Regions from separate parts of the Streptomyces africanus genome, predicted to be linked through region 1. Evidence: riboswitches for the same ligand, from Rfam matches in the RefSeq annotation. Region 1 holds a riboswitch; each other region holds the start of a gene.

Evidence for each region. Region 1 has a riboswitch for cobalamin ahead of QF034_RS27330 (ribonucleoside-diphosphate reductase subunit alpha). Riboswitches for the same ligand answer to the same signal wherever they lie in the genome.
Region 2: another riboswitch for cobalamin. It lies ahead of QF034_RS05835 (ABC transporter substrate-binding protein); the one in region 1 lies ahead of QF034_RS27330 (ribonucleoside-diphosphate reductase subunit alpha).
Region 3: another riboswitch for cobalamin. It lies ahead of QF034_RS08830 (cobalamin biosynthesis protein); the one in region 1 lies ahead of QF034_RS27330 (ribonucleoside-diphosphate reductase subunit alpha).
Region 4: another riboswitch for cobalamin. It lies ahead of QF034_RS03025 (energy-coupling factor ABC transporter permease); the one in region 1 lies ahead of QF034_RS27330 (ribonucleoside-diphosphate reductase subunit alpha).

What each region holds. Positions count from the first base shown of each region.
Region 1 covers NZ_JAUSYP010000001.1:5,863,082-5,865,921, forward strand. The annotation lists gene QF034_RS27330 (ribonucleoside-diphosphate reductase subunit alpha) at 1-846, opposite strand, end outside; cobalamin riboswitch at 971-1,095, opposite strand; gene QF034_RS27335 (GNAT family N-acetyltransferase) at 1,148-1,654, opposite strand; gene mctP (monocarboxylate uptake permease MctP) at 1,727-2,840, opposite strand, start outside.
Region 2 covers NZ_JAUSYP010000001.1:1,234,126-1,236,965, reverse strand. The annotation lists gene QF034_RS05845 (APC family permease) at 1-784, opposite strand, end outside; gene QF034_RS05840 (CoA-binding protein) at 918-1,346, opposite strand; cobalamin riboswitch at 1,438-1,627, shown strand; gene QF034_RS05835 (ABC transporter substrate-binding protein) at 1,697-2,719, shown strand; gene QF034_RS05830 (FecCD family ABC transporter permease) at 2,716-2,840, shown strand, end outside.
Region 3 covers NZ_JAUSYP010000001.1:1,877,769-1,880,608, forward strand. The annotation lists gene QF034_RS08820 (inorganic phosphate transporter) at 1-1,211, shown strand, start outside; gene QF034_RS08825 (hypothetical protein) at 1,246-1,467, shown strand; cobalamin riboswitch at 1,609-1,747, shown strand; gene QF034_RS08830 (cobalamin biosynthesis protein) at 1,849-2,790, shown strand; gene QF034_RS08835 (cobyric acid synthase) at 2,787-2,840, shown strand, end outside.
Region 4 covers NZ_JAUSYP010000001.1:590,555-593,394, forward strand. The annotation lists gene QF034_RS03020 (serine/threonine-protein kinase) at 1-739, shown strand, start outside; cobalamin riboswitch at 830-1,190, shown strand; gene QF034_RS03025 (energy-coupling factor ABC transporter permease) at 1,221-1,922, shown strand; gene QF034_RS03030 (energy-coupling factor ABC transporter substrate-binding protein) at 1,919-2,293, shown strand; gene cbiQ (cobalt ECF transporter T component CbiQ) at 2,299-2,840, shown strand, end outside.

The sequences.
Region 1 (2,840 bases):
GGTCTTCAGGAACGGGACGATGCCGTTGGAGTGGCCGTTGGTGCCGCGGATCAGCGAACCGCGCGCACGGATGCGGGAGTACGCGATGCCGATGCCGCCGGCGTGCTTCGACAGCCGCGCCACCTGGTGGTAGCGGTCGTAGATGGAGTCCAGCTCGTCCTTGGGGGAGTCGAGGAGGTAGCAGGACGACATCTGGGGGTGGCGCGTGCCGGAGTTGAACAGGGTGGGGGAGGAGGGGAGGTAGTCGAGACGGCTCATCAGCCCGTAGAGCGCGGCGACTTCGTCGACGGAGCGGCGGGTGTCGTCCTCGGCGAGACCGGCGGCGACGCGCAGCATGAAGTGCTGGGGCGTCTCGATCACCTTGCGGGTGATCGGGTGCCGGAGCAGGTAGCGGCTGTGCAGCGTGCGCAGGCCGAAGTAGCCGAAGCGGTCGTCGGCGGCCGTGTCGATCAGGGCGTCGAGACGGGCGGCGTGGAGGCGTACGAACTCGGCGGTCCGGTCGGCGATGAGGCCCTCCCGGTGCCCGACCGCCACGGACTCGGTGAAGCAGGTGACGCCCTGCGAGGCGGCCTCGGCGCGGATCCCGATCGTCAGCAGGCGCGCGGCCAGCCGGGAGTAGGCGGGATCCTCGGAGATGAGGCCGGCGGCCGCCTCCGTCGCCAGCTCGCGCAACTCCGACTCGTCGGCCCGCGCGGACCGGCCGCGCAGCGCGGCGGCGGCGACCCGGCCGGGGTCGGCGTCGGGCAGGTCGGCGGTCAGCTCGGTCAGGGTCCGCAGCAGCGCGGCACCGGGACCGTCGTGCTCTTTTTCGGCGGCTGAGACCGGATCGGCTGGCGCGATGGTCACGTGGGGCTCTCCCTCGCTCGGCACGGGGGCCTCACACAGGGCAGGGGGCAGCACGCGAGCGCACGCGGCGTCGCGTCCACCGGCCCACTCCGCGAGGCCCGGACGTCAGGGCGCACCGGCCGGGCGGCCGGGCGCGCTGTCGGCAGGTCCTCGGACTGAATCCTGTGCGCGAACACGCACAAGTACACCGTTGCGGGACAGTTCCGGATTCGCACCGGATTCCCCTGCGGCGACAGCGAGCATGAGCATACATCTTGTGCCGGGCGGCGAAAGCACCCCTAGATGTAGTGTCGCGACGGTTTCACAGCGTCAACTCGTAGGTGAGGAGAGTGATGTCGGGAAGCTCCGGAATCGGGTTCCAGTCGCGCTCCGGGACACGGACGAAGCCGAGACGTTCGTAGATGCGGTGGGCGGAGTGCATGGTGCGCTGCGTCGACAGGACGACGCGGACACAGCCGTCCGTCGCACGGGCGCGGTCGACGCAGGCGCGGACCAGGGCCTCCCCGGCGCCGCGGCCGCGGGCCTCGTGGGCGACGGCGAGCATCCGTATCTCGGCCTCCCCAGGGCGGGCGATGTCGGCCATGGGGCCGCCGGAGGGCACCAAGGTGACACCACCGAGGAGGTGTTCGCCTTGGGTGGCCACCAGGACGTCCGCGGCGGCGGCCCGCCTGGCCACGTCCCTGAGTTCGCCGAGGTACCAGTCGCTCTCCCCGAAGTCGAGGAGGCCGTCCGTCAGGTAGGCCTGGGCGGTGATCTCGCCGAGGGCGTCGTATTCGGCGGGCTTCAACCGCCGGATGAGGATGTCCATGGTCCGAGTGTGCGGGACGGGTATGACAACGGGCCGCCGGTTTCTCACCGACGGCCCGTTGTCACCTGCGACTCAGTGCGAGGTGCCCGCCGTCGCCGGCGGAAGCTCCACCTGGACGCCGGGGTCGCCCGCGTCCGCCGTGTAGTCCTCCGGCTTGGTCTCGTCGATGCCGTCGGGGGCCTTCAGGGCCTTCAGGACGAAGGTCAGGACGACGGTGACGACGACGTTCAGGACGAACGCCGTGAGGCCGATGTAGCCGATCTCGCCGATGCCCGGGATCTCCTTGGAGGAGCCGCCGAAGTGCTTCTGGGTCGGCGAGGCGACGCCGTACGCGGCGACCGTGCCGTAGACCATGCCGACCGCCCAGCCCGCGAGCAGCGCCCAGCGGTGGAACCAGCGGGTGAACAGGCCGCCGACCAGGGCCGGGAAGGTCTGGAGGATCCAGATGCCGCCCAGGAGCTGGAAGTTGATGGCGACCGTCTTGTCCATGGTGAGGACGAAGGCCAGCGCGCCCACCTTCACCAGCAGCGAGACCAGCTTGGAGACCTTGGTCTCCTGCGCGGGCGTCGCGTCGGGCTTGATGAAGTCCTTGTAGATGTTGCGGGTGAAGAGGTTCGCGGCCGCGATGGACATGATGGCCGCCGGGACCAGGGCGCCGATGCCGATCGCCGCGAAGGCCACGCCCGCGAACCAGTCCGGGAACATGGTCTCGAACAGCTGCGGGATCGCCAGCTGCCCGTTCTGCACCTTGATCCCGGCCGCGATCGCCATGAAACCGAGCAGCGCGAGCAGGCCCAGCATCAGCGAGTACAGCGGCAGGATCGTGGTGTTGCGGCGGATCACGTCACGGCTCTTCGAGGACAGCGTCGCCGTGATCGAGTGCGGGTACATGAAGAGTGCCAGCGCGGAGCCCAGCGCCAGCGTGGCGTACGTCCACTGCCCCGCCTCCGGCGGCGCGAGCGCACCGCGCGGCGCGCCCGTCGCCGGGTTGGTCTGGCTGAACGCGTCGCCCGCCTTGGCGAAGATGTCGTCGAAGCCGCCCAGCTTGATCGGGATGTAGATGATCGCCACCGCGATGACGATGTAGATCAGGGTGTCCTTCACGAAGGCGATCAGCGCGGGCGCCCGCAGACCCGACGAGTACGTGTACGCCGCCAGCACGCCGAAGGCGATCAGCAGGGGCAGG
Region 2 (2,840 bases), 4.6 Mb from region 1:
CGTAGATCCCGGCCCCGATGGCGACCGAGCCGAGCGTCGCGCGGGGCAGGTCACGGGCCGGGTCGCGGCTCTCACCCGCCAGCTGGATCGCCTGCTCGAAGCCCAGCAGGGCGAAGATGATGCCGCTGGAACTCACGGCGCTCAGCACGCCGTGGGCGCCGAACGGGGCGAAGCCGTGCTCGGTGAAGTTGCCCGGGTGGAAGTTGCCGGCCGCGATGATGAAGATCGCGGCCAGCGGCACGGCCACCTTCCACCAGGTGGCGGCGCTGTTGGTGTGCGCCAGGAGCCGCACACCGAGGAAGTTGACCACGACGAACACGGCCATGAGGAGGACGGCGACGACGAACCCGCTGGTCGTCAGCGTCCCGTCCTTGGCGTGCTGGAAACCCTGCGCCCAGTGCCAGTGCCCGGCGTAGCCGATCATGGCCTCGACCTCGATCGGTGCCACGGTCGCCGCCTGGAGCCAGGAGAACCAGCCGAAGGACATGCCGGCCAGTCCGCCGAACGCGTAGTGCGGATAACGTGCCGTGCCGCCCGCGACCGGGAACATGCCGCCGAGTTCCGCGTGCACCAGGGCCAGCAGCACGATCCCGACCGCGCCGATCAGCCACGACAGAATCGCCGCGGGCCCGGCCGCCACGACCGCCTTCTCGGCGCCGTACAGCCACCCGGAGCCGATGATGGAACCGACCGACGCCCACATGAGCCCGATCAGTCCGACGTCCCGGCGCAGTCCGCCCGGACCCCCCTTTACCCCCGCTGCTGCCTGGTCGACGCTCACCATGAATGAAGGGGCCTCTCATAAAAGAACTCGTGAGTTCTGCGAGCAAGAGGCCTCAGATTAGGAATCGGTCATCCGGCGGCAGAAGGCGAGTTGTGCAGCCTTGACCCGGCCCGGGCATTTCCTGGAAAGCGCTTCAGGAATTCTGTACGCCGTGATGAGGAAGTCGTGGGATCTCGATCGCCGGGCAGCGGTCCATCACCATCTCCAGGCCCGCGGCGCGGGTCCGGTCGTACGCCGCCTCGTCGATGACGCCGAGCTGGAACCACACGGCCTGCGCTCCCTTCGCGACCGCCTCGTCCGCGACGGCTCCGGCGAGATCGCTGTTCACGAACACGTCCACGACGTCCACGTCGAAGGGGATGTCCGCCAGGCTCGCGTACCCCTGCTCGCCGTGCACCGTCTCCGCCTTGGGATGCACGGGCACGACGCGCTTGCCGAAGCGCTGGAGCACGGCGGCGACGCCGTACGCCGCGCGCTGCCGGTTCGACGACAGGCCCACCACGGCCCAGGTGTCGCCGAGCTCGGTGAGGATCCTGCGGACCGTTGCCTCGTCGCCGTACACCGGCGGCCTCCTCGTACGTCGCGTAAGTGCTGCTGGGGACTCCCCTGGATGCAACGGCGCAGGGCGGGCGGTGATTCCCCCGAGCTCGCCGTGATAGCTTGCCGAGGCCAGTCGAACCCATGTACGTGGGTCAGGGAATCCGGTGCGAATCCGGAACTGACGCGCAGCGGTGAGGGGGACGGGCGGGGCCTCGGCCACTGGACGGCGCGTGTGACGTCCGGGAAGGCGCTCCGCACCGGACGAACCCGAGTCCGAAGACCTGCTGGCGGCCCCCGCGGCCGTTCGCGGCGGGGGAGCACCGTACGACCGGGCTCCGCGATCGAGCCCTCGACGACTGAGGACTGGTTTCCGTGCCCCTCGCCCGACCCGCCCGTGCCGCCGTCCTGCTCGCGGTCGGCTCCCTGCTCCTGGCCGGCTGCGGCGACTCGAAGGCCACCACGACGAAAGCCGCCGTCACGCTCGGCAACTGCGGCCACGAGGTGCGCGTCGAGGCCCCGCCGCAGCACGCCGTCTCCCTCAACCAGGGCACCACCGAGATCCTGCTCTCGCTCGGCCTCGCCGATCGCCTCGCGGGCACCGCCACCTGGACCGACCCCGTGATGAAGGGGCTGGCGAAGGCCAACGCGAAGGTGCCGCGCATCGCCGACAACAACCCGTCCTTCGAACGGGTCCTGGACGCCGACCCCGACTTCGTCGCCGCCTCCTTCGTCTCCACCCTCGGCAAGGGCGGCGTCGCCACCCGCGAGCAGTTCGAGAAGCTCGGCCTCCCCACGTACGTCTCCCCGTCGGACTGCGCCGGCAAGGACAACTCCGGCGACGGCGACGGCGACGGCGCGCGCGCCAAGGCGCTGGGCATCGACACCGTCTACGGCGAAGTACACGACCTGGCCACCGTGTTCGGGGTGAAGGAGCGGGGCGACAAGCTCGTGGCCTCCCTCCAGCGGCGCATGGCGAAGGCCACGCAGGGCATCCACGCCTCGGACGTCACCCTCCTGTACTGGTTCGCCAACTCCGAGTCGCCCTACATGGCGGGCTGTTGCGGGGCGCCCGGCATCATCACCCGGGCCCTCGGCGCGAAGAACGTCTTCGACGACACGCACGAGGAGTGGCCGCAGACCAACTGGGAGACGGTCGCCGAACGTGACCCCGATGTCCTCGTCATCGGCGACCTGACCCGCACGTCGCAGACCGCCGAGTCGGCCGCGCGGAAGATCGCCTTCCTGGAGTCCAACCCCGTGACCCGGAACATGGACGCGGTGAGGCACAAGCGGTACGTGCTGCTCAGCGGGCAGGCCATGAACCCGACCATCCGCACGGTCGAGGGCGTGGAACAGGTCGCCGCCCAACTGCGCGAGTTCGGGCTCGTGAAGTGACCGTCCGCGGGCCCGCGCTCGGTGTCGCGGGCGCCTTGCTGCTGGTGGTCTCCCTGGCCCTGGCGATCACCGTCGGCCCGGCCGACATCCGGGTCGCGGACGTCTGGTCCGTCGTCGCGGC
Region 3 (2,840 bases), 4.0 Mb from region 1:
CCGCACTCGCGTTCGATTTCACGAACGGTTTCCACGACACCGCGAACGCGATGGCCACGACCATTTCCACGGGCGCCATGCGGCCCAAGGTCGCCGTCGCCATGTCGGCCGTCCTCAACCTGGTCGGCGCCTTCCTGTCCGTGGAAGTCGCCAACACGATCTCCAAAGGCCTCGTCGACGAGGCCGGCATCCGTCCCGAGGTCATCTTCGCCGCCCTGGTCGGCGCGATCCTCTGGAACCTGGTGACCTGGCTGGTCGGCCTGCCGTCCAGTTCCTCGCACGCCCTGATGGGCGGCCTGATCGGCGCCACGATCGCCTCGGCGGGCGTCGGCGCGGTGCACGGTGACGTCCTGGTCACCAAGGTGCTGATCCCGGCAATCGCCGCCCCGCTGGTCGCGGGCGTCGCGGCACTGCTCGCCACCCGGCTGACGTACTCCCTCGGCAAGAAGGCCGACGGCAAGGCCTCCGAGAAGGGCTACCGGGCCGGCCAGATCGCCTCCGCGGGCCTGGTCTCCCTGGCCCACGGCACCAACGACGCCCAGAAGACGATGGGTGTCATCACCCTCGCCCTGGTGGCCGGCGGCGCCGTCGCCCCCGACTCCGACCCGCCCACCTGGGTCATCCTCTCGGCGGGTCTCGCCATCGCGCTCGGCACGTACCTCGGCGGCTGGCGCATCATCCGCACCATGGGCAAGGGCCTGACCGACCTCCGGCCGCAGCAGGGCTTCGCCGCCCAGACCAGCGCCGCCACGGTCATCCTGGCCTCCTCGCACATCGGCTTCTCCCTCTCCACCACCCACTCCGTGTCCGGCTCGGTGATGGGCGCGGGACTCGGCCGCAAGGGCGGCGTCGTCCGCTGGTCGACGGCGACGCGGATGTTCGTCGCGTGGGGCCTGACGCTGCCGGCGGCGGCCCTGGTGGGCGCGCTCGCCGAGTACGTCACCGGCTTCGGCAGCTGGGGCACCGCGGTCGTGGCCGTCTTCCTCGTCGCCTCCAGCGCGGCGATCTGGAAGCTCTCGCGGCGTGAGGTCGTCGACCACACCAACGTCAACGACGCCGACGAGGCGGAGCCGGCCGGTGTGGTGACCACGGCGATGGCCGCGGTGACACCGCCGCCGGCGGGTGGCACGGCCACGGACGAGCCGAGCGCCACGATCCCGGCGCCGGCCCCGGTCGAACGCCGGCCCTCCACCACGACCACCCCGGTCTGATCCCGCCCACTCGGTTACAAGGAGAACCTCTGCCATGAAAATCGACTGGGCGGCCCTCGGCTCCGTCTTCGGCGTCAGCCTCGTGGTCACCGTGGCCCTCGTGGGCCTGTTCACCCTCGGCATCACCGGCCTGTCCCGCCGCGAGCGGGCGGCCGCCGAGGGCGGGACCGCGGGACTCGCGGTGACGGGCGCCTACGCGTGCTTCGCGGCGTGTGCGGCGGCTGTGGGATACGGGATCTATCTGATCGTGGCCTGATCACGGTCACTTCTGCCGGGCGGTACGGGACTTCGGTCCTGTGCCGCCCGGTTGTCGTGTGGCGGGGGCGCCAAGTCGGCGTCGGGGCGCCGGTGTGGGCTTCTGCACACTCTCCCCACGCAGGTCAACGGCAAGTTGACGGCTGATCCCGGCCGTGGTGGACTGCCGGGGCCAGTACGGCGGCAGGAGAGGAAGCCGGTGGAAGTCCGGCGCGGTCCCGCCACTGTCACCGGGGTAGCAATCCCCGGGAGCCAGGAACTCTCACCGCCGGTCTAGTCGAACCAGGGCGTGGACACCCTGAGTGAGGACATATCGCCATGCGCGGCTGCCGATCGAGGTTCAGTACCCCACCCCTGCCCGCCCCCGCGGCCGGCTGAGCCCATGGGTGCCGGTCGCGTCTTCGCGTACGGCGCCGCCGCCGGTCTGATCGGTGACCTGCTGCTCGGCGATCCCCGCCGAGGACATCCGGTCGCCGTGTTCGGGCGGGCCGCGGGGGCCGTGGAACGGGTGTTGTGGCGGGACCACCGCGGGTGGGGCGCGCTGCACACCGCGGTGTGCGCCGGAGGCGCCGTCGCGCTCGGGGGCGTCGCCTCGCGTGCCGTGAGGGACTCCGCCGTCGCGTCCGTCGCGCTGACGGCTGCCGCCACCTGGGCCGTGGTCGGGGGGACTTCGCTCGCGCGGGAGGCGCAGGCCATCGGGGGTGCCCTGGAGGCGGGGGACGTCGAAGGGGCCCGGGCGCGGCTGCCGCATCTGTGCGGGCGGGATCCGCAGACGCTCGACGCCGACGGGATCGCCCGGGCCGTGGTCGAGTCCGTCGCCGAGAACACCTCCGACGCGGTCGTGGGCACGCTCGTGTGGGGGGCCATCGGCGGTGTGCCGGGGCTCCTCGGGTTCCGGGCCGTCAACACCCTCGACGCCATGGTCGGGCACAAGTCGGCCCGCTACCGGCGCTACGGGTGGGCCTCCGCACGGCTGGACGATCTCGCGGGCTGGCCGGGGGCCCGGCTGACCGCCGTGCTCGCGGCCCTGGCGGGAGACGATCCACGGGGAGCGGTGCACGCCTGGCGTGCCGATGCCGACCGGCATCCGAGCCCCAACGCCGGGCCCGTGGAGGCCTCGTTCGCGGGGGCGCTCGGGGTGCGGCTGGGCGGGACCCTGTCGTACGGCGGGCGCGTCGAGCACCGGCCCGTGCTCAACGGCGCCGGGCGCCCCGTCGCCACCCGGGACATCGAACGGGCCGTACGGCTGTCCAGGCGGGTCGGCTGGCTCGCGCTCGGCGTCTGTGTCGCCGCGCGCCGTATCGCGAAAGGGCGTACGTCATGACGGGCGGTGGGCTTCTCGTCGCCGGTACCACCTCCGACGCCGGCAAGAGC
Region 4 (2,840 bases), 5.3 Mb from region 1:
ACCGCCCCGGGAACTCGGTGTCGCCGGTCTGCCGCCGGCCTTCGAGAGCTACCTCCTCGCCCTGCTCGCCAAGCAGCCCGAGGACCGGCCCACGGCGCAGCAGGCCGCCGAGTGGTTCGCCGGCGGCGCGTGGCGGGGGCTGCCCGAGCCGCTGCCGGAGGCGGCGTCGCCGGTGCCGCCCGCCGGGCCGGGGCCGTACACGGCAGCCGACACCGGCACCGGCACCGGCACTGGCAGCCCGGCCACGTACGCGCTGCCCACCGGGTCCCGCACCGCTTCGGGCGGGCGTTCCCGTCGCGCCGCGCCCCGTGGCGGTCTCGGCCACCACCGCAGGACGGCCGCGGCGGTGGCCGCGGCGGCCGTCTTCCTCGCCGCGATGCTCGCCGGCATGCAGTGGTTCTCGCCCGACGACACCGCGACGGAGGGCACGGAACCCGACGTGTCCCCGTCCGCGAGCAGCCCGGCAGCCCCCTCGCCCGGCGACTCGGCCGACTCCGCCGACCCCCTGGCCTCCGCCCCGGCGGCCGCCACGACGCCGACGGCCGGCACAGTGGCCGATGTCACTCCCTCCACCACGGCACCCGCTTCCCCGGCCCCCGCCGAAGCGACGACCGGCGCCACGAGCCCGGCGCAGGAGACGAGCAACAGCTCGCCGGAGAAGGCTGACAAGCCCCAGCAGGAACAGCCTCCACAGTCCGGGGACAGTGGGGAGGACGAGGGCGACGACGGGGACGACTGAGCCCTCCTGCGCCGGTGTGCGAGCGGTCGCCCCTTCACGCGCCCCCTCGCGCGCCCCCTCGGCTGGCTTGTCATGGCCCTTATCCCGGCATTACTGTCACCACGCCTTGGTGAACGGGAAATCCGGTGTGATGCCGGTGCGGCCCTCGCCACTGTGATCGGGAAGTCCGGCTCCGGCCCTCACGGGCGGCCACTGGGTCCTAGGGCCCTGGCGTCGCATTCCCGTCTGCCGCGCGACGTCTGGCACGCACGCTCGCCGCGTTGCCGAATCGCCCACGTGGCTCCGCCACGGGGGCGCTCCGGCGCCTTGCGATCGCATGCGCCAGACGCCGCGCGGCCCGCCCTTCGGGCGGACGACGGGAATGTGACGCCAGGGCCCACGGCCCCGGGAAGGCGGAGTACGGGCGGTGGGACCCGTGAGCCAGGAGACCGGCCAAGGCGCGTCAACCATCCACGAGGTGCTGGAGAGGGTCTGCTGAGCCATGCACATTGCCGAGGGTTTCCTGCCGCCGGCGCACGCGGCCGCCTGGGGCGTCGCGTCCGCGCCGTTCGTCCTCCACGGGGTCCGGTCGCTCACCCGTGAAGTGCGCGAGCACCCCGAGAGCACCCTGCTCCTCGGTGCCTCCGGTGCCTTCACGTTCGTCCTGTCCGCTCTGAAACTGCCGTCCGTCACCGGCAGTTGTTCCCACCCCACCGGCACGGGCCTGGGCGCCATCCTGTTCCGGCCGCCCGTCATGGCGGTGCTGGGCACCATCACCCTGCTCTTCCAGGCGCTGCTGCTCGCGCACGGCGGTCTGACCACGCTCGGCGCCAACGTCTTCTCCATGGCGATCGTCGGCCCCTGGGCGGGCTACGCGGTGTACCGCCTGCTGCGCCGCTACGACGTGCCGCTGATGGTCGCCGTGTTCTCCGCCGCGTTCGTCGCCGACCTGTCCACCTACTGCGTCACCAGCGTGCAGCTGGCGCTCGCGTTCCCCGACCCGGGCAGCGGGTTCCTGGGCGCGCTCGGCAAGTTCGGCTCCATCTTCGCCGTCACCCAGATCCCGCTCGCGGTGAGCGAGGGACTGCTGACGGTCCTCGTGATGCGGCTGCTGGTGCAGTCCAGCAAGGGCGAACTGACCCGGCTGGGTGTGCTCGTGGCCGGGAAGCAGTCCCGGAGCGAGACCGAGGAGGTGGCCCGATGAGCAGGAACACGAAGATCAACCTTCTGCTGCTGCTCGCCGTGGCCGCGCTCGCCGTGCTGCCGCTCGCGCTCGGCCTCGGCGACCACAAGAAGGAGCCGTTCACCGGCTCCGACGGCGAAGCGGAGACGGCGATCACCGAGATCGAGCCGGACTACAAGCCCTGGTTCTCCCCCCTGTACGAACCGCCGTCCGGTGAGATCGAGTCGGCGCTGTTCTCCCTCCAGGCGGCCCTGGGCTCCGGTGTCCTCGCCTACTACTTCGGCCTGCGCCGGGGCAGGCGGCAGGGTGAGCGGCGGGCGCGGGAGCGGGGGCCGGACTCCGGGAACGCGGCGGACGGTACCGCCGAGAAGTCCCCGGCCGAAGGGGCCTGAGCCGCGTGCTGCCGATCGACGCGGCGGCGCACAGCAGTCGCTGGCGCCGCCGCCATCCCGTGGACAAGGCCGTCCTCGGCCTGGGTCTGACCCTGCTGGCGATCTCGCTGCCGCCCTGGCCGGGCGCGGCTCTGGTGCTGCTGACCGCCCTGGTGGTGCTGCTGGGTCCGGCGGGCGTGCCCGGGCGCCGGCTGTGGCGGGCCTACCGGGTGCCGCTGGGTTTCTGCGTGACCGGCGCGCTGACGCTGCTCGTGCAGGTGGGCGGGCCGGGCGGCTTCGTCTCCCTCACCGGTGACGGGCCGGTCCGGGCCGGGGAGTTGCTGCTGCGCACCTCGGCGGCCTCCCTGGGTGTGCTGCTGTTCGCGTTCACCACGCCCATGTCCGACCTGCTGCCGCGGCTGGTCCGGGCCGGGGTGCCCGCGCCGGTCGTCGACGTGGCGCTCGTGACGTACCGGATGAGCTTCCTGCTGCTGGACTCCGTGCGCCGGGTCCGTGACGCCCAGGCCGCCCGGCTCGGGCACACCACGCGGGCCGCCGCCTGGCGGTC